Regions from separate parts of the Clostridium sp. BJN0013 genome, predicted to be linked through region 1. Evidence: riboswitches for the same ligand, from Rfam matches in the RefSeq annotation. Region 1 holds a riboswitch; each other region holds the start of a gene.
What was found. Region 1 has a riboswitch for S-adenosylmethionine ahead of AB3K27_RS05095 (DUF2325 domain-containing protein). Riboswitches for the same ligand answer to the same signal wherever they lie in the genome.
Positions count from the first base shown of each region.

Region 2: another riboswitch for S-adenosylmethionine. It lies ahead of AB3K27_RS03680 (YbaK/EbsC family protein); the one in region 1 lies ahead of AB3K27_RS05095 (DUF2325 domain-containing protein).
Region 3: another riboswitch for S-adenosylmethionine. It lies ahead of AB3K27_RS18910 (NifB/NifX family molybdenum-iron cluster-binding protein); the one in region 1 lies ahead of AB3K27_RS05095 (DUF2325 domain-containing protein).

Region 1 is NZ_CP162495.1:956,259-963,816, forward strand. Features, by position in the region: partial or broken gene AB3K27_RS05070 (histidine kinase dimerization/phospho-acceptor domain-containing protein) at 198-413, shown strand; gene AB3K27_RS05075 (ATP-binding protein) at 752-943, shown strand; gene AB3K27_RS05080 (helix-turn-helix domain-containing protein) at 1,049-1,597, shown strand; gene AB3K27_RS05085 (formate C-acetyltransferase/glycerol dehydratase family glycyl radical enzyme) at 1,712-4,081, shown strand; gene AB3K27_RS05090 (glycyl-radical enzyme activating protein) at 4,332-5,237, shown strand; SAM riboswitch class I at 5,314-5,427, shown strand; partial or broken gene AB3K27_RS05095 (DUF2325 domain-containing protein) at 5,664-5,946, shown strand; partial or broken gene AB3K27_RS05100 (iron-containing alcohol dehydrogenase) at 6,241-7,414, shown strand; gene AB3K27_RS05105 (helix-turn-helix transcriptional regulator) at 7,460-7,558, shown strand, end outside.
Region 2 is NZ_CP162495.1:672,099-679,656, forward strand. Features, by position in the region: partial or broken gene AB3K27_RS03665 (hypothetical protein) at 1-744, shown strand, start outside; gene AB3K27_RS03670 (ISAs1 family transposase) at 878-2,014, shown strand; gene greA (transcription elongation factor GreA) at 2,209-2,673, shown strand; SAM riboswitch class I at 2,816-2,911, shown strand; gene AB3K27_RS03680 (YbaK/EbsC family protein) at 3,050-3,526, shown strand; gene AB3K27_RS03685 (DUF4912 domain-containing protein) at 3,689-4,147, shown strand; gene AB3K27_RS03690 (glycoside hydrolase family 57 protein) at 4,245-5,825, shown strand; gene AB3K27_RS03695 (DEAD/DEAH box helicase) at 5,938-7,524, opposite strand.
Region 3 is NZ_CP162495.1:3,658,396-3,665,953, reverse strand. Features, by position in the region: gene AB3K27_RS18930 (hypothetical protein) at 63-302, shown strand; gene AB3K27_RS18925 (SGNH/GDSL hydrolase family protein) at 636-2,471, shown strand; gene AB3K27_RS18920 (prolyl-tRNA synthetase associated domain-containing protein) at 2,664-3,158, opposite strand; gene AB3K27_RS18915 (hypothetical protein) at 3,425-3,883, shown strand; SAM riboswitch class I at 4,144-4,252, shown strand; gene AB3K27_RS18910 (NifB/NifX family molybdenum-iron cluster-binding protein) at 4,722-5,147, shown strand; gene cysK (cysteine synthase A) at 5,178-6,128, shown strand; gene AB3K27_RS18900 (nitrogenase component 1) at 6,171-7,505, shown strand; gene AB3K27_RS18895 (nitrogenase component 1) at 7,518-7,558, shown strand, end outside.

The sequences.
Region 1 (7,558 bases):
ATTCCACAATAAACCTTGATGGTAAGCTGTGGGAGTATACCTTATCTCCTATTGTTGAAAATCATATAATTTTTCAAAATGGTCAGCAATCAGTAAATACCACAGATAAGGGATATGATATTAAATTTTTGGATGTTACGGATACACATAAGACACTAGGAGAACTGCTAGCCACTTTCATCCTTGTAGGTCTTATTATGCTCATTGTTATATTCATCATTAGTCTTTATTTTGCTAATCGTGCCATTAAACCTATTGCAGAAGCATGGAAAAAGCAAAAGCAGCTTGTGGCCGATGCTTCTCACGAGCTTAAAACTCCCCTTGCCATTATAAATGCAAATTCAGATGCACTCCTTGCAAATGAAGAAGAAACAATCAAAAATCAGAAAAAATGGCTTAATTATATAAAAACTGAAATTTGCAGAATGACAAAACTGATAAATGATCTTCTGTATTTGGCTAAAACTGAGAATGCAAGTATACGCAAGATTTACTCATCCATAAATATAAGCAGTATTGTAAACAATGTAGTGCTGTCAATGGAAGCTATTGCTTTTGAAAAAGGTATTAAGCTTTCTCATAAAGTAGAACAGGACATAATGGTAAAAGGTGATCCGGAACAAATTAAACAAGTTGTCATGATTTTGCTTGATAATGCCATAAAATATACAAATGAAAAAGGATATATTGACATATCGTTGAAAAAACAAAACGTTATATTGTATTTTCCATTAAAAACAGTGGAAAGGGAATATCCAAACAAGATCTTCCCAAGTTATTTGACAGGTTTTATAGAGTGGACCCGTCCAGAACTCACGAAGGTGGTAGTTATGGATTGGGATTGTCTATTGCAAAGGCTATTGTAGATAGTTTGGGTGGCAAGATTCATGCTGAAAGTGTAGAGAATGAGAGTACTACTTTTACTTTCACACTTGGAATTTAGCCTTATAATACATAGGATAAGTGTTGCTGATTTTTTTATTAATATTGACAGGTAATTATTTAAGTGATATTTTAAAATGACAATCTTAAGAAAGGCTGATGTAAATTGACTGATCCAACATCTAATATAGGCTCTGTTTTAAAAAGGGTGAGATTTGAAAGGGGATTGACTTTGGAGGAAGCATCTAAACTTACTGAAGTGAGTAAGGCAATGCTTGGTCAAATTGAAAGAGGCGAATCAAATCCTACAATATCAATATTATGGAAGATTTCTACAGGGCTCAAAATTTCATTTTCTGAAATACTAGGAAGCGAAGCCAATAATTTTCAATCAATATCAATAGATAGTATAAAACCTGTATATGAATCAGATGGGAAAATGATATTATATGATGTATTCCCTTTTAATCCAATATCAGGATTTGAATATTTTTATATTAAACTGCTTCCTGGTGCTGAACATATTTCTACACCGCATCAAAATTCAGCGGAAGAATATGTTGTAGTGACAAAAGGCACTGTAGTGATAACTGTAGAAGATCAAACTTTTGAACTTACTGCTCCTTCAGCATTAAAGTTTAAGGCCAACAGAAATCATACCTATAGTAACCCATATGATATTGAAGCTGTATTTCAAAATATAGTTAAATATTGAAATAAACCTGGAGTATTATTAAAAATGTATTCTGGATTTATTTTAGAAATTCTGTATGTTATAACGTATAAAATATGTGATAAAATAAATGTAAAATGAAAGGAGATAAAAAATATGATTACAGAGAGAATTGAAACTCTAAGACAGAATTATATAAATGCAAAACCGGCAATTTCATACCAAAGGGCAAGAATTTGGACAGAGTCGCACAAAAAAACAGAAGGTGAATCAATTCCTATAAGAAGAGCCAAAGCATTTAGAGACACTTGTCAGCAAATTGATGTTACTATTTTTAATGGAGAACTTATTGTTGGCGCCATTGGAGAATTCAGAAAATGCGGTATCTTAACTCCAGAATTCTCCTGGAGCTGGGTAGATAGGGAAATGGATAATTTTGGCAAAAGGGTGCAGGATCCATATGTTATGACGGATGAACAAAGGGCATTTGTAAGAAAAAATATATTTCCGTATTGGAAAGGAAAATCTTTAGAAGAAGCATTTCTAGCACAATTACCTAGAGAAACTGCAAAAGTTGTAGTAGATACCGGCTTTGTTGATAACGATTCAAAATGGAGACAGGCAGTTGGCGAAATAACACCAGATTATCAAGATGTTCTATTTAAAAAAGGTTTTGGAGGCATTATCAAAGAGGCAAAAGAAAATATTGCAAGGCTTTCTCTTACTTCAGCGGAAAATATGAAAAAGAAAGATTTTTATAATTCCATAATAATTACCTCCCGGGGAATTATCACACTTGCAAATAGATATGCTGAAAAAGCTAGAGAGATGGCCGATGTAGAAAATGATAGTGTGAGAAAAGAAGAACTTTTAAAAATTGCTGAAATATGCAGCAGGATACCTGAGAAAGCCCCTAGTACTTTTTATGAAGCTATTCAATTTGTCTGGTTTACACAAGTTGGTGGAATAATATCTGAAAATCCACTGGCACTTAACATAGGGAGATTCGACCAGTTTATGTATCCATATTATAAATCTGATATGGATAAAAAAATTATGACAAAGGATCAAATACAAGAGCTTATTGAATTACTCTGGATAAAGTTATCTGAATGGGTTTGGACAATTTCTGCAAATACTGCTGAATTCTTTGCAGGATATAATCAATTTCAAAATCTTACAGTTGGCGGTAAAACAAGAGAGGGAAAAGATGCTATAAATGATCTTTCATATATGTGTTTGAAAGCCACCGAAAGAGTGAAAACTCACCAACCGGGTCTAAGTGTTAGAATTCATCAGGATTGTCCGGGAAGCTTTTTGGATGCAGTTACTTATTTAGTAAGTAAAGGTACTGGATTTCCTGCAATTCATAATGATGCTGCAGGTTATCAAATGCTTATAAATGCAGGCTATGCACCAGAAGATGCTAGAGATTGGAACAACTGTGGTTGTGTAGTACCACATTTTCGTAAAACTGGTGAATGGACTTCAGCGGTAAATATCAATTTTACTGCAGCTTTGGAGTTTGCATTAAATAGAGGTAAAAGCAGGATCATTGGTGAGAAAATAGGTTTAGACGAAAAAAATCCAATGAATTTTGAGTCTTATGAGGAAGTCGAAAAAGCATTTTACAAACAATTTGATAATTTAATTGAACATTCAATTATAGCTACTTTATTAGCACAAAAACTTCACAAGGAAATGGTCCCAAGACCATTTTTATCCTCCTGTATAGAAGAGTGTATGATAAAAGGCAAGGATTTAGTTGATGCTGGAGCAAAATATAATATAGGACCTGTGCTTACTGGAATAGGCCTTGCAGTTACCTCCAATTCTCTTGCCGTAATCAAAAAACTTGTTTTTGAAGATAAAGTTATCACAATGGAAACTTTAATAAAGGTACTTGATGCAAACTGGGAAGGTTGCGAAAATTTGAGACAATTAGCTATTGCAGTACCAAAGTATGGTAATGATATTGACTATGTTGATGATATTGCCATTAAAATGGCAAATCATTATTATAAAGAAGGACACAAATATAAAGACATAAATGGCAATAATTTTATCACTGCCTTTATGGGGATTTCTAATTATTTGCCTACAGGAAAAGTTGTTGGTGCAACCCCATGTGGCAGAAAAGCTAAAGAACCATTGTCTGAAGGTGTATCTCCCTTTGCAGGGTCTGACACCTCTACGCCACTGGCAGCCATGCGTTCAGCAGCAAAAATTAATCAGGATGTACATTCTGGTGGAACACTGTTAAACTTGAGATTAAATGAGGATTTAGTAAATACTAAAAGGGGACAGAGCAACTTGGGAGCAATGATTCAATCTTTCTTTTCTCTAGGGGCATTCCATGTTCAGTTTAATACAATATCTACTGAAACACTGCGTAAAGCTCAAAATAATCCTGAAGACTACAAAGATTTGTTAGTTAGGGTTGCAGGATATAGTACGCAATTTGTTAATTTATCCAGGTCAATGCAGGATGCAATCATTGCAAGAACAGCTCATGAAAATTATTAGAATTGAAATAAAGACATAGATTAATTAGGTTGTGTCTTTATCCGAAGGATGTAATTAGCACCCACCTTCTTCAAGTGGAGGATAAGTACTGCTAGGCCTCTGGATAAGTTCTTCCCCTAAAGGATAACGTATTCTAAGTGCTAAAGACACTAAAAATACTGTTAATAAGGTTTGGATGGAAAAGCATTCCTCATGTGCAAATTCCACCTGAACCTAAGAATTACTTGATTTTAGATAGGGAGGGATTTACATGAATAGCATAGGTGGATATTTTATGGAACCGCAAAATTTTTCTGTTAACGATGGAAATGGAATTAGAACAATTATTTTTTTTGTTGGTTGTCCACTTAAATGTCAATGGTGTTCCAATCCGGAAAGTTGTACAAATTCTAACAAGATTGCCTACTACCAAAGGACATGTATAGGATGTGGAAGATGTGTTGAAGTATGTCCCCATGGAGTAGATATAAATTTAAACCAAATTCTCGAACGAAAAAAATGCAAATCCTGTGGATTTTGTGTAGAGGCATGCCCAACCAATAGTAGGAAAAATTTAATTTATCATTATAATAGTGAACAAATATTAAAAATAGTAGAAAAACAAAGTATATTCTACAGATATTCAGGTGGAGGTGTTACTTTTTCTGGAGGAGAAGCAACCCTTCAGGCTGATATACTGAGAGAGCTTGTAAATAAACTTTATGATAAAGCTGTAGATTTAGCTATTGAAACTTCTGGCTACTTTCAGTTTGATAACGTGAAAGATATATTGGAAAAATTAAATTTAATATTTATAGACATAAAACATATGAATGATGATAAGCATAGATTTTATACAGGAGTTGGCAACGAAAGGATATTGGAGAACATATCAAGACTTAAAGAGTTGAAAGTACCTGTGATAGTTCGTATACCGGTGATTGATGGGGTGAATTCCGATATGGATAACATTAGAAAAACTGCTAGATTTGTTAAGGATAATATAAATAAGCCAAAGTTAGAGCTATTACCATATCACTCATTTGGCAATAGTAAATATGAGGCTCTTGGCCTAGAAAAACCATCAGAAGAGTTCAAGACCCCATCACAGGAATATTTAATGGAATTATGCAAAATAGTTAAAAATGAAGGTGTTGAGGTAGTAAGCTATAAATAGGTTTATATATTGGGCTAAAATAAATTATTGACAAAAATGAGATTTTAGTATAGCATGTGATATAAAATCAAATTAAATCTTATCAAGAGCGGTGGAGGGACTGGCCCTATGAAACCCGACAACCGACATTTTTTATATGCATCGGTGTCAATTCCTGCAGAGTGTACTGTAATGCTCTGAAAGATAAGAAAAGTAGAAGTCTTATTAAATAAGTTGCTATTCGCTAATAGAAGCTATTTTTCTTATATGTAAGGAATGTAGCTTTTTTCTTGTATTTAGAATTAAGTTTACTACTGTTTAAAGAAAAATTATAAAAATTCACAAATTATTACTTTGTGGTATGTTAAAAGTTTAATAATGCCTAAGAATATACTGATCTTAACAAAATTAAGTACCAGTGAATTTATATTATAAGGAGAGATTTTTATGAATATTTTAATTGTGGGAGGAGACAGGCTTGACAATATTAAAGATAAGTTAGATAAATGCGGAATTAATAAAGTTAATCACATTACAGGTGGAAAAAGAGGGGATAAGAAAATAGAAATTCCTAAAAATATGGATTTAGTATTGGTACTTACAGATTTCATAGGACATAACATGACTGAAATAATAAAGAAACAATCTAAAAAATCATACTTTAATTATGTTTTCAAAACGTTCATGGATATGTATTCAAGCAAACATAAAAAATACACTTATTGATTAAATGAAAAATATTGAAGGATACAAATAAAATGGTATACTGAACAGATTGCATACTATGTAAAACTAATTATTAAGATAATGGTGTAGAGTAAAATTTTTACTCATTAGATAAGGATAAAATGATGAATATAATATATGCACAAAAGAATTGAGGATTGACTGCAAAAAATGTTTCGGTCTATGTTGTGTAGCATTGTACTTTTTTCTCAGGCATATAACTCATATTTTATGAATAACCAGCCTGCCAAACAGAAAAGATAAAATTAATATATATTTGAGATTTGGAGGGATTATATTGGAGAATATTCATGATTTTCGTTTGCCTGCAATAAATCTTATTGGCGTGGGAGCCATTAAGAATTTATATACAGAACTACTTCCATATAAATTAAGTAAAGCTCTAATTGTTACGGATAAAAATATAATAAATCTTGGTCATGTCGAAACAGTTGAGAAAATATTAAAAGACTTATTTATTTCTTATGATATATTTGATGGAATCTTACATCCAGATTGTACAATTTCATTTGTAGAAGATGCTCTTACATACTTTAAAAAAGGACTAAGCATGTTGAGAAGGGACTATCACTTTATTATATCTATTGGAGGTGGAACTAACCATGATTGTGCAAAAGGTATAGCTATTGCAGCAACTAATGGTGGATCTATAGAAGATTATGAAGGATATAAAAAAATGACAAAACCTAGTTTGCCAGTTATCTCAATAAATACTACTTCTGGTTCAGGATCTGAAGTAACTAACGTTACAATTATGAGAGATGATAGTAGAAGAGTAAAAATGGTTATTGCAGATCCAAAAATGATGCCTATAATATCTGTAAATGATCCTAGATTTATGACAACCATGCCTCCAAAGATAACTGCTAATTCTGGTATTGATGTTTTAACTCATTCAATAGAGGGCTTTGTTGCTACAGAGGCTTCACCCTGTTACGGATAGCCTGGCAATTGATGCTGTAAAGTTGGTCTTTGGGTACCTAAGAAGAGCATATAAAAATGGAAATGACATGGAAGCCAGAGAAAAGATGATGTTTGCCGGTGTTATGGGTGGAATGGTTCTTAACAATGCAGGACTAGGATATGTTCATTCCATGTCTCATCAAATAGGTGCACTTTATGAGGAAATGCATGGAGCTTGTAATGCGGCTCTACTGCCCCACGTATTAGAGTTTAATTCGGTATCAATATCAGAGGAAAGAATTCTTAAAATCAGTGAAGCTATGGGGATGAAAGCAACTGATAAACAAGATGCTATCAATAAAATTAAGTATTGTATTCAAAGTCTTTGTAAGGATATTGGACTTCCAATTCATCTCAGTTCCATTGGAGTTGATGAAAATGATTTAGAGTTACTTTCGAAAAATGCTGAAAAAGATATTAGTTCTATTACAAATCCAAGAAGAGGAACTTTTGTGGATATAATGAATATTTTTAAGGCTGCCATGTAAATGTACTACTAATACCCTATATGATATAATATAGAAAATAGTGGAATGAAGCAAAGTGAACTGGCTGAATTAGTTGAAGTGAGACGGGAGACGATAGTTCATCTGGAAAATGGAAGATACAATCTGTCACTTAAACTGGGAATG
Region 2 (7,558 bases), 280 kb from region 1:
AAATTTTAAGGTTATGGAAATATTAGATGAAGCAAATACGGGAATTTATGGTAATCTTATACCTACAAAAGTTTTAATAAGTAAAAAAAGAGGACCTTTTATAATTGTGTCAGGACATGATCTTAAAGATTTAAAACAGCTGCTGGAACAGACAGAAGGTAAAGGAATAAATATATATACCCACGGTGAAATGCTTCCTTGTCGTGGTTACCCGGAATTGAAAAAATACAGCCACCTGGTAGGTAATTATGGTGGGGCATGGCAAGATCAGCAAAAAGAGTTTAATAATATACCAGGATGTATTCTTATGACAACCAATTGTATTCAAAAGCCATCAAATAGTTATAGTGACAGAATATTTACTTCCAGCGTGGTAGGCTGGCCTGACATAGTGGAAAATACAGATTTAATAAGTTGGATTTTGGAGCCATAGGAGAGTTACCAAGATTACTAGATGTAGGTCAGTGTAATGATGTATATTCTGCAATAAAGATTGCACTAGTACTTGGAGAAGCGTTTAATTGTGGAGTGAATGAGCTACCTCTTTTACTTATACTTTCCTGGTATGAGCAAAAAGCAGTATGTATACTTTTGACCCTTCTTTCTTTTGGAATTAAAAATATTCATTTAGGTCCTTCTCTACCTGCTTTTTTATCTCCAAATGTAGTAAATATTTTGGTAGATAAATTTGCGATTATGCCTATTTCCACTGTAGAAGAAGATTTAAAAGCCATATTAAAATAATCAATAATTGCAAAGTAAAGTAGGAATTAAACTATTCCTACTTTATTTGCTTTCAGGACAAACGCATGAAATAAATTTTATTTAAAATCTCCACTTTTTTTGATAAAATCATAAAAAGGGAGATTTTAAATTTATGAAGAATATTTATGATATGTATGATTTTTTTGAGTCACTGAAAAATATAGATGATCCAAGACAATTTAATAAAGTAAGATATCCAATAAATGAAATTGTGGGAATGGTTTTGATTGCATCTTTAGGAAATGGAAATGAGTGGACTGAAATAGAGGTATTTTGTAAATTACATGAAACACTTTTAAAAAGGTATTTTAAATTAGAAAATGGCGTTCCATCACATGATACTTTCCAAAGAGTGATGGGAATGATAGAACCTAATTTAATTCAACAGATTCAATCTACTTGGAATGAATATATATCTAAAAATGATGGTGAAAGTATAAAAAAAATACTTAACATAGATGGAAAAACTATGAGAGGAAGTAAGACTGAAGGTAAAAAACCACTACACATAGTGTCAGCCTGGTGTGATGAAGAAGGAGTTTGTTTTGGACAAAGTGCAGTGAAAGAAAAAGAAAATGAGATTTTAGCAATTCCTGAATTGTTAGATAGATTACAAATAAAAGGATATGTAGTAACAATAGATGCAATGGGAACACAAACTAAAATTGCTGAGAAAATAATAAAGAAAAAAGCTGACTACGTGTTAGCAGTAAAAGGGAACCAAGAAATACTGCATAATGATTTAATAACCTATTTTGAAGATGATGACTTTAGGGAAAAAATAATTAAAGATGGGAATTATAAAAAAACAGTTGAAAAGTCACATGGCCAAATTGAGATAAGGGAATATTATCAAACAAAGGACATTAAGTGGCTAACTAATAGGGAAAAATGGAAGAATCTTAAAAGTATAGGAATTGTAGAAAAAACTATAAAGAAGAAAGATAAAGAAAGTAAAGAAATACGTTATTATATAAGTAGTTTGGCCCCTGAAATAAACTTATTTGAAAAAGCTGTACGAGGTCATTGGGGAATAGAAATAATGCACTGGCATTTAGATGTTACATTTAAAGAGGATAGCATTAAAACAGTTGAAGAAACAGCAAATAAAAATATGAATATAATAAGAAAATGGGCATTATCTATATTAAAATTATTGGATATGGGAAAAAAGATGAGTTTAAAATTAAAAAGATTTTCAATCAATTGTAAACCTGATGAATATATAAGTAAAATTATGGAAATTTAGTTAACTCGTAATCTTACTTATGTAGTTATATATTTTCATGCGTTTGTCCTGTATTTGCTTTCACTTGTTATTTATTTTTATATACTTTATAATAAAATAGTAAAGTAAATAACTGTATGAAAGTTTTTAAGTCTATAGAAATTTGATGATTTCTAGAATAAAAACTTATAGAATTTAGAATGTAGGTGAGTTTTATGCAAGATGTAATTTTGACAGAAGCTGGTAAGAAAAAACTAGAGGAAGAATTAGAGTATTTAAAAACAGTAAAAAGAGTAGAGATTAAGGCTGCCTTAAAATCTGCCCGTGCCCAGGGAGACCTTAGTGAAAATGCTGATTATAGCGCAGCTAAAGAAGATCAATCTATGACTGAGACTAGAATACAAGAACTTGAATATCAACTTAAAAATGCTGTAATAATAGAGAGTTCATCGGAAACAGATGTGTTTGATATAAATAAAACTGCTTTAGTAAAATTTTATGATGTAGACGAAGTTGAAAAGGTTACCCTGGTAAGTTCTGTAGAATCAGATGTTAAGAATATGAAAATAAGTATAGAATCTCCTCTGGGAAAGGCTCTTTTTAGGCTGAAGGTAGGGGATAAGGCGACAGTAATATCACCTGATGGAAATTATGATGTAGGAGTAGAGAAATTACTATAATGGATATATTTTATAGCAGAATATTTTTTACTACGTAATTTCTAGGAGTTTATATAAAGCTCCTTTTTTGTGCCATTTTGATTATATTGAGGTTGACAAATATTTGTTGTTTTGTTATCATGTATAAAATTAAATAGTAAGATTCTTATTGCGAGAGACTGAGGGACTGGCCCTATGATGTCCAGCAACCTAATATTTAAGGTGCTAATTCCAGCAGGTATTACCTGAAAGATAAGAAGAAGTATGTAAAACCTCTTGTAGCTTATCTGCAAGAGGTTTTAAAAAATTAAAGTTTTAATTTTTAAAACCCATTGTGTAGTTAATGGTATTTAAGTGTATAGAATAAAAAATTTTAATAAAATTGAAGGAATTAAAGATGAGTGTAGAAAATGTGGTTAACTATTTTTTAAATAGAAATTTAGAGAGTCCCGTATTTAAACTTCCTGATAGTGGTGCTACTGTACAGCAGGCAGCGGAGACCATACATACAGACCCCAAATATATAGCAAAAACTCTAGCTTTTAAGCTTAAGGATGAAGATATACTAATAGTTATGAGAGGAGATTTAAGAGTTAGTAATAAAAAATTTAAAAAAGTCTTTAAAACTAAGGCTAAGATGTTAAGTCAGGATGAAGTTTTAGAGAATACAGGCCATCCTGTGGGGGGATTATGTCCTTTTGGTTTAAAAAATCCTTTAAAAGTGTATATAGATGTTTCTGTAGAAAATTTTCCGTATGTATATCCTGCAGCTGGTTCAAAGGAATTTGCTCTTAAGATAAACCCACAACAAATTAAAGAGCTGGTAGATGGGCAATGGATTGATGTATGCGAGGATGAATCAAGAGATTTTTAGATTCAGGTGGAGTTTACTCATAATGAATGCTTTTCTCCATCTGAACTTTAAAAGAATTTGTAAGCATAATATAATTTTAGGAAATATATTTCAATTTATAAGTGACATATTTGGAATTTATAGGTATAATATAGTTATTATTAATGAAGGGAGTGGAATTTATTGAGGGGTGATGAAAAGACTTCTTTAGTGCTTATGGTTCAAAATTCCCATAGAATATTTTGTTATTATAACATATCATCTATGACGGTGAAAGAATTTGAAGATAGATATGGAGAAGCACTGTGGAAAAACTCAAAACCAGTTATAAAAGTCTATTCTGTAGAAAATGGAATAGCTAATAATATAAAGACAATCTTTATAGACCCCTTTGCAGATAGCTGGTATATAGATATTGAAAAGGACGATATGGATCTTTTTGTAAAGCTGGGGAGGATTATATCAGGTAACAAATTTGTCGCATTTGCAGTTTCAAATACAGTAACAACTCCAAGGGATAGTAAGTCTTTAGACAGTTCTCTTTGTTTTTTGGATGTCTCTCAAAGTTATATATCTAATTCGAAAGAGGAATTTTCTGATAACTTTACAGAGGGGAAAAAAAAAATCGATATCCAGAATTAATATTTAAAGATGAAGGTGGATACAATGAATTTATAGATAAATATATGGAAGAGTTAGAGAATAAATATACTTTAACTTCTTCTAGAGGAGGTCTAAAATGACTAAAGGATATATTTCAATTATACTTCACAGTCATATGCCTTTTATAAGACATCCAGATTTAAAAGATCCACTAGAGGAAAGATGGCTATTTGAAGGTATCAGTGAATGTTATATACCTCTTATAGATGTATATGATAAACTCATAAAAGATCATATGGATTTTAAAATTACTATGTCTATAACGCCTACTTTAATGACCATGTTAGAAGATGAATATTTAAATAAAAGATATTTGGAATATCTAAGAAAGTCCATAGCTCTCTCTGAAAAGGAGATAAAGAGAACAAAATATAATAAAGAGCTTGCTATTCTTGCCCGGTTTTATAATGAGAGATTTTCCAGAATATTAAATGTATACAAAAATTATGATTACAATATAATGAATGCCTTTAGAAAGTTTGATAGACTGGGGTACTTAGAAGTGTTAACCAGCTCTGCCACCCATGGACTTTTACCCTTGCTTGCCGTAAATCCAGAATCAGTCAGGTCACAGATAGGGGTGGGAGTTCAGAGTTACTTGGAGCATATGGATCATGCACCAGATGGAATATGGCTTCCTGAATGTGCCTATACCTATTCATTGGATTATATACTTAAAGAATTTGGAATTAAATATTTTATAGCAGAGAGCAAGGCACTCGTAAATGCTTCTCCTAAGCCTAGATATGGTGTTTATGCACCTATTGCCCTTCCAAGTGGAATTTCTGTATTTGGAAGGGATATGGAGTCATCTTATCAGGTGTGGAGCGACTTTATGGGTTATCCCGGAGATTTTAATTATAGGGAATTTTATAGGGATATAGGATATGAACTCCCTCTAGAGTATATAGAACCTTATATAAATGAGAATAAGATTAGAATTGATACTGGAATGAAATACTACAGAATAACTGGTAATACAGACAACAAGGAATATTACAATAGGAAAAGAGCTTTAGAAAAGATAAAAGAGCATGGAGAACATTTTTTTAAATGCAGGGTAGAACAAATCGATAAACTTAGTGAACATATGGATCAGCCTCCTATAATAGTATGCCCTTATGATACAGAATTATTTGGACATTGGTGGTTTGAAGGACCTGACTTTATAGATGAATTTATAAGAAAAACTCTGCAAAATAACTGCAATTATAGATTGAGTTCTCCTATGGACTATTTGAAAAAATACCCTATGGTTCAATGCTCAAGTCCTTGTCCTTCTAGTTGGGGTGAAAATGGAGATTTTTCTGTGTGGATAAATCCATCCAATCAATGGATATATATGGAAATACATAAATGTGCACAACAGATGATAAGACTTTCCAATACCTATACAAATCCTACAGATTTACAAAGGAGAGCCTTGAATCAAGCAGCTCGTGAATTGATGCTTGCAGAATCCTCAGATTGGTCTTTTATTATAAAAAATAATACTGCTGTAGAATATGCTGTTAAAAGGGTAAATAGCCATGTAGATAGATTTAATAAACTTTACGATAGTATAACTAAAAATGCCATTGACTTAAAGTACTTATCACAGTTAGAATCCTTAGATAATATTTTTCAAAATATTGATTACAAAATTTATCAAAAATAAAAATAAGCATTACAAAAGCCCTAAAAGACCTTTTAAACTAAATTGTGGTACATAGGGCTTATTTCATTGTATATATTTAAAGACTCTGTTATGTCTTTAAAAGTAAACGAATTTATATATTTACATTAATTTTTTTACTTTTTGCAAGTTCTACAGAAACTCTTCTGCCTTGAAGTTTTTTACCATTGGATTTCTTTAATATAATAGATGCAATTTTTTCAGGAACATTTATAAAAGTGAATTTATTTAATATATCTATATCACCTATTTCATAGGCTTCTACTGAAGAAGTTTCATTTATAAACTTTATCAACTTTCTTGGGGTTATATTATCCATTCTCCCTATGGAGAAGAATAATCTTACATTACTATCTTCTACACCTATGGAATTTTCTTTATAATCAAAACTTAACTCCTTATCAAAGATTATTTTCATAAGGGCCGCGGCTACGTCTACCAGGTTATATTCTTCATCTAGTTCTGTAGCTATAGGAATAAAGTTCTTATAGTTATTTTCTGATAACACTTTTTTAATTTTTTCTTCTATATTTTTATATTTAGCCTCAAATATTTCATCTACAGTAGGTATATCTTTTCTTTTTATTTTGCTTTTAGTAAACTTTTCTATTTGTTTTAATAATATATATTCCCTAGGGGTTACTAGAGAATAGGCAATACCTTCTTTGTTGGCCCTTCCTGTTCTACCTATTCTATGTACGTAGGATTCTGTATCTTGTGGAAGATCATAATTTATAACATGGGAAACATTTTCTACATCTATACCTCTTGCAGCCACATCTGTAGCTACTAAAAAGTCCAGAGAACCTTCTTTGAATTTTCTAAGGGTATTTAGTCTTTGATTTTGTCCCATGTCACCATGCATACCTTCTACATTATATCCTCTGGCTTGCATACTTTCTACTAATTCATCCACACCACGTTTTGTTTTGCAAAATATTATAGCGCTAGAAGGTTCATCTACATCCAAAATTCTGCACAAAGATTCAAATCTGTCCTTGTGTTTTATTTCATAGTAATATTGTCTTGTTTTTTCTACAGTGAGTGTGTTTTTAGCTATTGTTATATATTTTGTATTTGGTTTCATGTATTTGGAAGCTAATTTTTTAACTTGCTCTGGCATAGTGGCGGAAAAGAGTAGAGTCTGTCGGTTAGGGTTAGAAGCTTTTATTATTTCTTCTATGTCTTCTATAAATCCCATATCAAGCATTTCATCTGCTTCATCTATTGTTAAAAATTCTATGTTACTTAAATCGAGAGTTTTTCTGTGAAGGTGATCCAGTATTCTTCCAGGAGTACCTACTACTATATTTATTCCTCTTTTTAAGGATTTAATTTGTCTTTCTATAGGTTGACCACCGTATATAGGGAGTAGCAATATTTTCATGAATTTAGCAATTCTAGATAATTCATCGTTAACTTGAATAGCCAGTTCTCTTGTGGGAGTAATTATAAGAGCAGAAATATGTTTATTTTTGGGAGTTATTTTACTTAACATTGGTGCTCCAAAAGCTAAAGTCTTTCCAGTACCTGTTTGTGCCTGACCTATAATATCATTTCCTTCTAATATTACAGGAATAGATTCTGATTGAATTTGTGATGGTTCTTCAAATCCCATATTATCTATGGCTTCAAAAACCTTAGGATGTAAATTTAAATCGTTAAAACTAATATTTTTCATCAATATTCCTCTTTCTTTTTTATATTACAAAGCA
Region 3 (7,558 bases), 1.4 Mb from region 1:
CCATTTCTTAAAGTACAATTTTTGTATATAATTAGATATTTTTTAATAATTGGAGGCTTTTGGTGAAGATAAAGAAATTATTAACATTTTTAATCACATGTACTATGCTTACAGCACCTATTACATTCAGTGCTAAGGCTGCTTCTTCTATTTCACGGCGAGAAGCACAGGAAAGGGCTTATGAAATGGCCTACGTTACCTGGAAATATGATAAGAGGTTAAATGGCAATGTTACGGATTATATAGAATTACCGGGATATTTAAAGGACAAGACTACTTCAAATGATTTAGGGGTAGTGTAGAACTATCTCTTTATCTATTTGATGTGGATAAAATGTTGATACAAGATTCCTATTAATATTGTAAATAATATAAAATTCACATTTTTATTTAACATTATTACTATAATTGTTAAGTATAATTATTTAGAGAAGAGTTAGGTAATATGATATTAGATTTATTTAATTTATCCGAACGCTTAGAATTAGCTAATACTCCCATCTTCTTTAAAGTGGGAGAATAAGTACTGCTATGCCTCTGGATAAGTTCTTCTAAGGTTTAGATGGAGATAAGCATTTCTCTATAGCAAACTCCACCTGAACCTAAGAATCACTTGATTAGGTGGGATTTTACTTATGATGAAGATATTAAATAAGATATTCCTTTTGACTATGCTCGTTATTATTATAGTATCAGCTAAAATAGTGTTAGCTGCAGATAATACTAATTCAATAGGAAGAGATGAATCACAAGTGGAAAATATTAATAATTTCAACAGAATAACACTTCACGATGCTTGGGTATCTTGGGAAAATAATGAGAAATTTCCTGTTGCATTTTTTGGAGATAGTACATTTGATGGCAATCAAACATCAGGATGGATTAAAAATGAAATAGGACAAGATCATCAGCCACCTAATGCCTTTACGACATATTTACAAGATTTAATTAGAAAATATACAGGTTCTACTGTGGCCAGAATATATAATGCTGGATTTTCTGGACAAACTGCTGACTGGGGATATTCAAATATCAGTGATATTTTTTCAGGAACTTATTCAGATGTGAAAATGATTGGTATAGGTTTTGGCATCAATGATAGGCTTAATAAAACTTCAACTAAAGATTATAAGGAGCAGTTCAAGAAAAACATAGAAAATATTATAATATGGTGTCTTAAAAATAATATACAACCATTTTTAATTACTACTCAGGCTACAGTGGAACCTGGAAGTATTGATAACTTAAATTATCCATATCGTACAAGTGAAAATATAAACTCTATAGCAAATACAGTAAAAAAAGAGTTATCTAAAAAGTATAATATTGAATTAATAGATATGAATTATTATACTTCAAAACTTCTGGCAAATAATGAAAGCGATACTTTGAAAGATATAATTAGTACCGATCATCTCCATTTTGTTGATAAGGGCCATAAATTTGAATCTGAAGTATTGTTTGCATACTTTAATCCAAGAGTAATTATATTAGATGGCAAGAAACAAATGAAATTAGATTTTACTTCACAGTACATAAAAAGTAACATATCAAGTGATAAGGTGTCATTGGAGGACAATCAGATTAATCTTTGGTATACAAATTATTTATTTAATAATTTCATTTATTGTGATAAAGAAGATATGTCTGATGTTTTACTTCAAGATTTTATAATTTTAAACTTGTCGAATAATTTGAATTTATATAGTATACAGATTCAGATACCTGAAAATCCAGGGTACAGTTTACCTTCATCAGATATTCAAAAGCCATATGTTACATTCAATGATAAAAATTATATTTTAAATGATACTTTTATAGATAGCTATTTCTCTCTGGCAAATATGTATAAATTATTTTTAGTTGATAAATTAAAATTTGGTCTGAATGAAATAAAATTATACTCTGGACAATTTAATAGAATAGCAGCAGTTGGTTTTTACATCTCACAAGATTTTAAAAATTATACTTCTAAAATATCTATATCTCAAAATAATAGTACTGTTACAAAACAGTTTTTAGCTCCATATAAATTACAAAATTATTTTGAACATAAAGTATTATTTAAGCTTAAATTAGACACTAATATATCTGATTCAACAGATGTATTTATCCCTATTGTAGATAGAATAAATTCAGGATTACTTTTAGGTATTAAAGATAATACAATAAAGTTATTTTCATACGATAGAAATAGCTCGTCTCTGGATAATATTGAAAATTTAAATCAATTATTATGTTGTGATATTGGATCAAGTTCAAAGGAATTAGTGAAATCTTCAGGATTATATGTTGAAATCAATACCACCTATATTAAAATATATACAGATTTGAAATCATCACCTGTATTAGATTATGAGACTAATGGAAAGATTATTGGTTCGGGTATATTTGCCAATTTTATAAAAATACTTAATCAAAGTGATAATGAATATGCTATAGTTACTACTGATACATTATATAATCAGTAATAGAAAATTAAGATGTATTAAATAGTTTTATTAATGTATAAGCCTGTCATTGATAGAATAATAAAATATCATCATTGAGAGATTTATTGAGAAATGATGAATTTGTAGATTATATATCCTTATGATCAATTAATATTTACTGTGATGTACATAAAGATTTCTTCAAAAATGCAATTTCTTTTAATTGTTTAATCATATACAAACATTATATACTTTATTTCCATGCCAATCTAAAAATTTTTTTAATCCCATATAGGATACAGTAATTGTCGATGTGTTTATATTAGGATGAAAATTAATTGCATTCATATCGATTAAATCACTATCTATTAATACCACAATCTCTCTTTGAAAGTCATTTATTAATCCAAAAGGAGTAACAGAGCCTGGTTTCAGTTTAAGATACTTGTACAGGTTCTCTTCTGTATCAAATGACAGCCTTGTACTATGTATAGTCTGTGCCAATTTTTTTAAATCCGCCCGTTTGCAATCCATCAAAATTACAAGATAGTGGATATCACCTTTGCTGTTTTTTAAAAAAAGATTTTTACAATACTGTCCATGGAATCGTATATCTAATTTGTTGATGTCATCAACAGTATTCATTTCTACATGATTATATAGTTTATATTCAATTTTTAAATTATCCAATATATAAAATAATTTTTGTACATTGTCTGAAAACATTGATTGTAACACCTCTATGGTAATTATCATGATTTATTAAATTTTAAAACAATTGTTTATGGAAATCAAGATAAATCTTTTTCAAAAAGATGGAAGTATTAGCTGATTTCCGTGTTCGGATAAATGCATTCACAACATAAAAAATTGTTTTGGTGTATAAATTATTCATAATAAAGGAGTATTTATCACATACTTGATAATATTGATAAATTATAAATATGATTTAAAGAATAAATTTTAGGTCAAAATAATTTGGAGGATATATTATGACATATAAGTATAAAAATTTAAAAAAGGATTTAATCTTAATATTTATAATGGGTAGCATTTATATGATTTTAGAAGGCTTATGGCGTGGATGGACACATATATCTATGCTGATAGTGGGAGGTATAGCGGCTTTCTTTATTGGAAAATTAAATGAAAGCAATGCTTTTTCTAATCGTAAGATGTGGAAACAGTGTTTGATAGGCACCCTTATAATTTTAGTGTTGGAATTTGCAGCAGGGATTATTTTAAATATATGGCTTCAGCTTGAAATATGGGATTATTCTAATATTTGGGGAAATATTTTGGGACAGATATGTATTTTCTATGCTATAATATGGTTTTTATTAGTTCCATTTAACATATATGTTGATGATTATTTAAGGTATAAGTTTTTTGGAGAAAAAAAACCAGAAGGGCTTATAAAGAATTATAAAAACTTGTTTTTTTTAAAATAATAAAATCTGTAACTATTTATGAAGACGTCGTATATAATATATAGAAAGCAATTTAAACTTAATGAGAATATAAAGTATGTTTTATACTTGTGATAAACTTTTAGATAAAAGGCCCTGATTTAAATCGGGGCTTTTATTTGAACAAATACTGTGAGTTTTTACAAATTTAGTATTGACATAGTAAAGCATAATTAATATAATATTAATTACATAATGATTGTTATAAATATTTAAAAAATTAATTTAAGTTAATACAGTTACTCTTATCAAGAGTGGTGGAGGGATAGGTCCTGTGAAACCCGACAACCGACATTTTATGTATCGGTGTTAATTCCTACAGAGTATATTTAATACTCTGAGAGATAAGAAAAGTAGAAATTTTATTGAATTATTTTTGTTAATAGAGGCTATTTTTCTTATTGAAGAATAAGGCCTTTTTTATTTTGAGAACTCTAAATATAATCAAGTGATTCTAAGGTTCAGATGGAGTTTGCTTATAAGGATGACTCTCTCCATCTGAACCTTAGAAGAACTTATCCAGGCGCGTAGCAGTGCTTATCCCCTACTTTGATAGAAGATGGGCGTGTTAGCAATGGTAGCGATCGGATAAAATATTAAAAAATGGTTGACTAGGAAACTGGAGGCTATGTTTTTCTTACTGAAAAATATAGCCTTTTCTATTTTTAGAGTTTCTATATGTATTATATAGTTAATCTTTAACATATTTAATTTAAGAGTGTTAAATACATTAGAGCAGGAAAGAAGATATGTTAAGTTTCAGACGAGATACTTTAAAAATTTAGATATGATAAGTATTTTAGATAAGGAGATGGTATTAATGGGATATAATATTGCAGTTGCTTCAACAGATGGAGTCAACATTGATAAACATTTCGGAGCTTCAAATTCTTTTTTTATAATAAAAGTAAATGATGATGAAACCTATGAGAATTTAGGAGAAAGATTAGTTGAGAAGAATCAAAAGAGTAATGGAAATTGTAGTTCATATTTATCTAAACATTCTTGTGGTAACATTAATCCCAAGATTCAAAGAAAAATAGAAACTATTTCTGATTGCAGATGTTTATTATGTAGTAGATGCGGACCTGGTTCAGAAAAGCAATTAGGGAAAAATAACATTTCTGTATTTGGTATTAATATGAAACTTGATGAGACCTTAAAAACAATAATAAGATATTACAAGAGAAGTGATGAACATAAATCATTAAAAGGTGTAAAAAGGCAGAAAATGAATTCTTTTTAAGAAAGAAGGTATTAAATAGGGAGTGATTACATGGACAGAGTTTCTACAAAGTTAACTGAATTGGTGGGAAATACACCATTGTTACAGTTGACTGATTATAACAGAGAAAAAAAAATAAGGGGTAATTTAATTGCAAAACTAGAATATTTTAATCCTCTAAGTTCAGTTAAAGATCGTATTGCTCTAGCTATGATAGAAGATGCTGAAGAAAAGGGATTAATAAATAAAGATACTGTAATTATTGAACCTACAAGTGGTAATACAGGAATTGGCCTAGCGTTTGTAGCTGCTGCAAAAGGATATCATATTATCATAACCATGCCTGAAAGTATGAGTGATGAACGTAAAAAGCTATTGAAAGCATTAAATGTTGAACTAATACTAACACCCGCAAAAGATGGAATGAAGGGCGCAATAAGAAGGGCAGAAGAACTTTCTTTTCAAATTGAAAATTCATTTCAACCTCAGCAATTTTTTAATGAAGTGAATCCTAAAATACACAAAGAAACAACAGCAGTTGAAATTTGGAATGATTTAGAGGGAGAGATTGCAGCTTTTGTTGCTGGAATTGGGACAGGAGGGACAATTACAGGGGTTAGTGAAGGATTAAAAGAAAAAAATCCTAATATAAAGATAATTGCAGTAGAGCCATATGATTCGCCAGTTTTATCTGGAGGAGTACCTGGTCCCCACAAACTGCAAGGGATAGGGGCAAATTTTGTGCCAGAATTAGTTAAATTTGAAAATATTGATGAAATATACAAGGTTAGAAATGAAGAAGCAATTGAAACTGCACAAGATTTGGCTAGGACAGAAGGGTTATTAGTAGGTTTTTCGTCAGGTGCAGCAGCTTTTGCTGCCACACAAATTGCAAAACGTCTAGAATTTAAAGGAAAAAATGTGGTAGTTCTATTGCCTGATACAGGAGAGAGATATCTGTCTACAGATCTCTTTGATAGAATAGATAAAATACAATTTTAAATTATAAAATATTAGTCAGCCGGATGGCAGATTGGAGGAAAGATGAGCAAGTTTGTTGACAGACCACGATACTCATGTGCACTAGGAGGTGCACTGTCTACATTAAGAGCTATTTCTAGAGCAATACCCATTATACATGCAGCTTCAGGTTGTGGCTATAATTTACACAATGCAACTAATTCTGGTTCAGCTTATCTAGGAGGAGGTTATTGTGGAGCAACATCCCTGCCTAGCACAAATGTGACGGAAAGGGATATTGTTTTTGGTGGAGAAAAAAGATTGAAGGAACAAATAAAAAGTACATTAGAGATAATGGATGGAGATATATATGTTGTTGTAACAGGATGTATGGTAGAAATGATTGGTGATGATATAGAAGCAGTTGTTAAAGATTTTACTGGTACTGAAAAACCAGTTATAGCAGTTCCAACACCTAGCTTTAAAGGAAATTCCTATTATGGTTATGATTTTCTTTTACAGGGCTTGGTGAAACAATATGTTGAACCAAAGGAGAAAAAAACTGAAAAACAAGTAAATATATTGGGTATTGTGCCTGGACAAGATATATTTTGGAAAGGTAATTTGAAAGAAATGAAACGTATTCTTGGTCTTATAGGTATAAAAGCTAATACATTATTTGGGGAAGGTGAAGATATTGAAGATATTAAAAATTCAGCTAATGCAAGCTTAAATATTGTACTTTCAAAAGTATTTGGAAAGGAAACAGCAGAAGAGTATAAAGAAGCTCATAATATACCATATATAACAGCTCAAGTTCCTATTGGATATATTCAAACAGAAAAATTCATAAGAAAAGTAGGAAGGTATTTTGATATACCAGAAAGCACAATAGACAAAGCACTGGAGAAGGAAAGAAATATTTATTACGATTATTTTGAAAGATTTTTAGATATTTATACTGATGCAGATTTGCAAAGATATGCTCTTGTAGTTGGAGATTCCAATTATGCACCTTCTTTATCACGTTTTGTATCGGATGAATTGGGATGGCTGCCAGAGCTTGCTGTGATTACTGATATATTAAATGAAAAAGATAAAGTAGAAGAACAATTTAAAGGATTTGAATCGGGATTGAAGACAACAGTTAAATTTGATACTGATACAAGTTCTATTAAAAGATATTTACGAGAAGTATGGGAGCCTAACAAAAATCAAAGGTATTACGAGGCTATGGTACCTCTTGTGGTTATAGGAAGTATATTTGAAAAGGAATTGGCAGCCAGTATAAATGTACCTTTAGTTACAGTTTCATTTCCCATTACAAACAGAATTGTTCTTAATAGATCCTATGTTGGATTTAATGGAGGATTAACTCTTACTGAAGACATACTGAGCTCATTGATTACAGGTAGATAAGGAGGGTAATATATGAAAATGGAATTAAGTACAACTGCACCAGCACGTGAAGA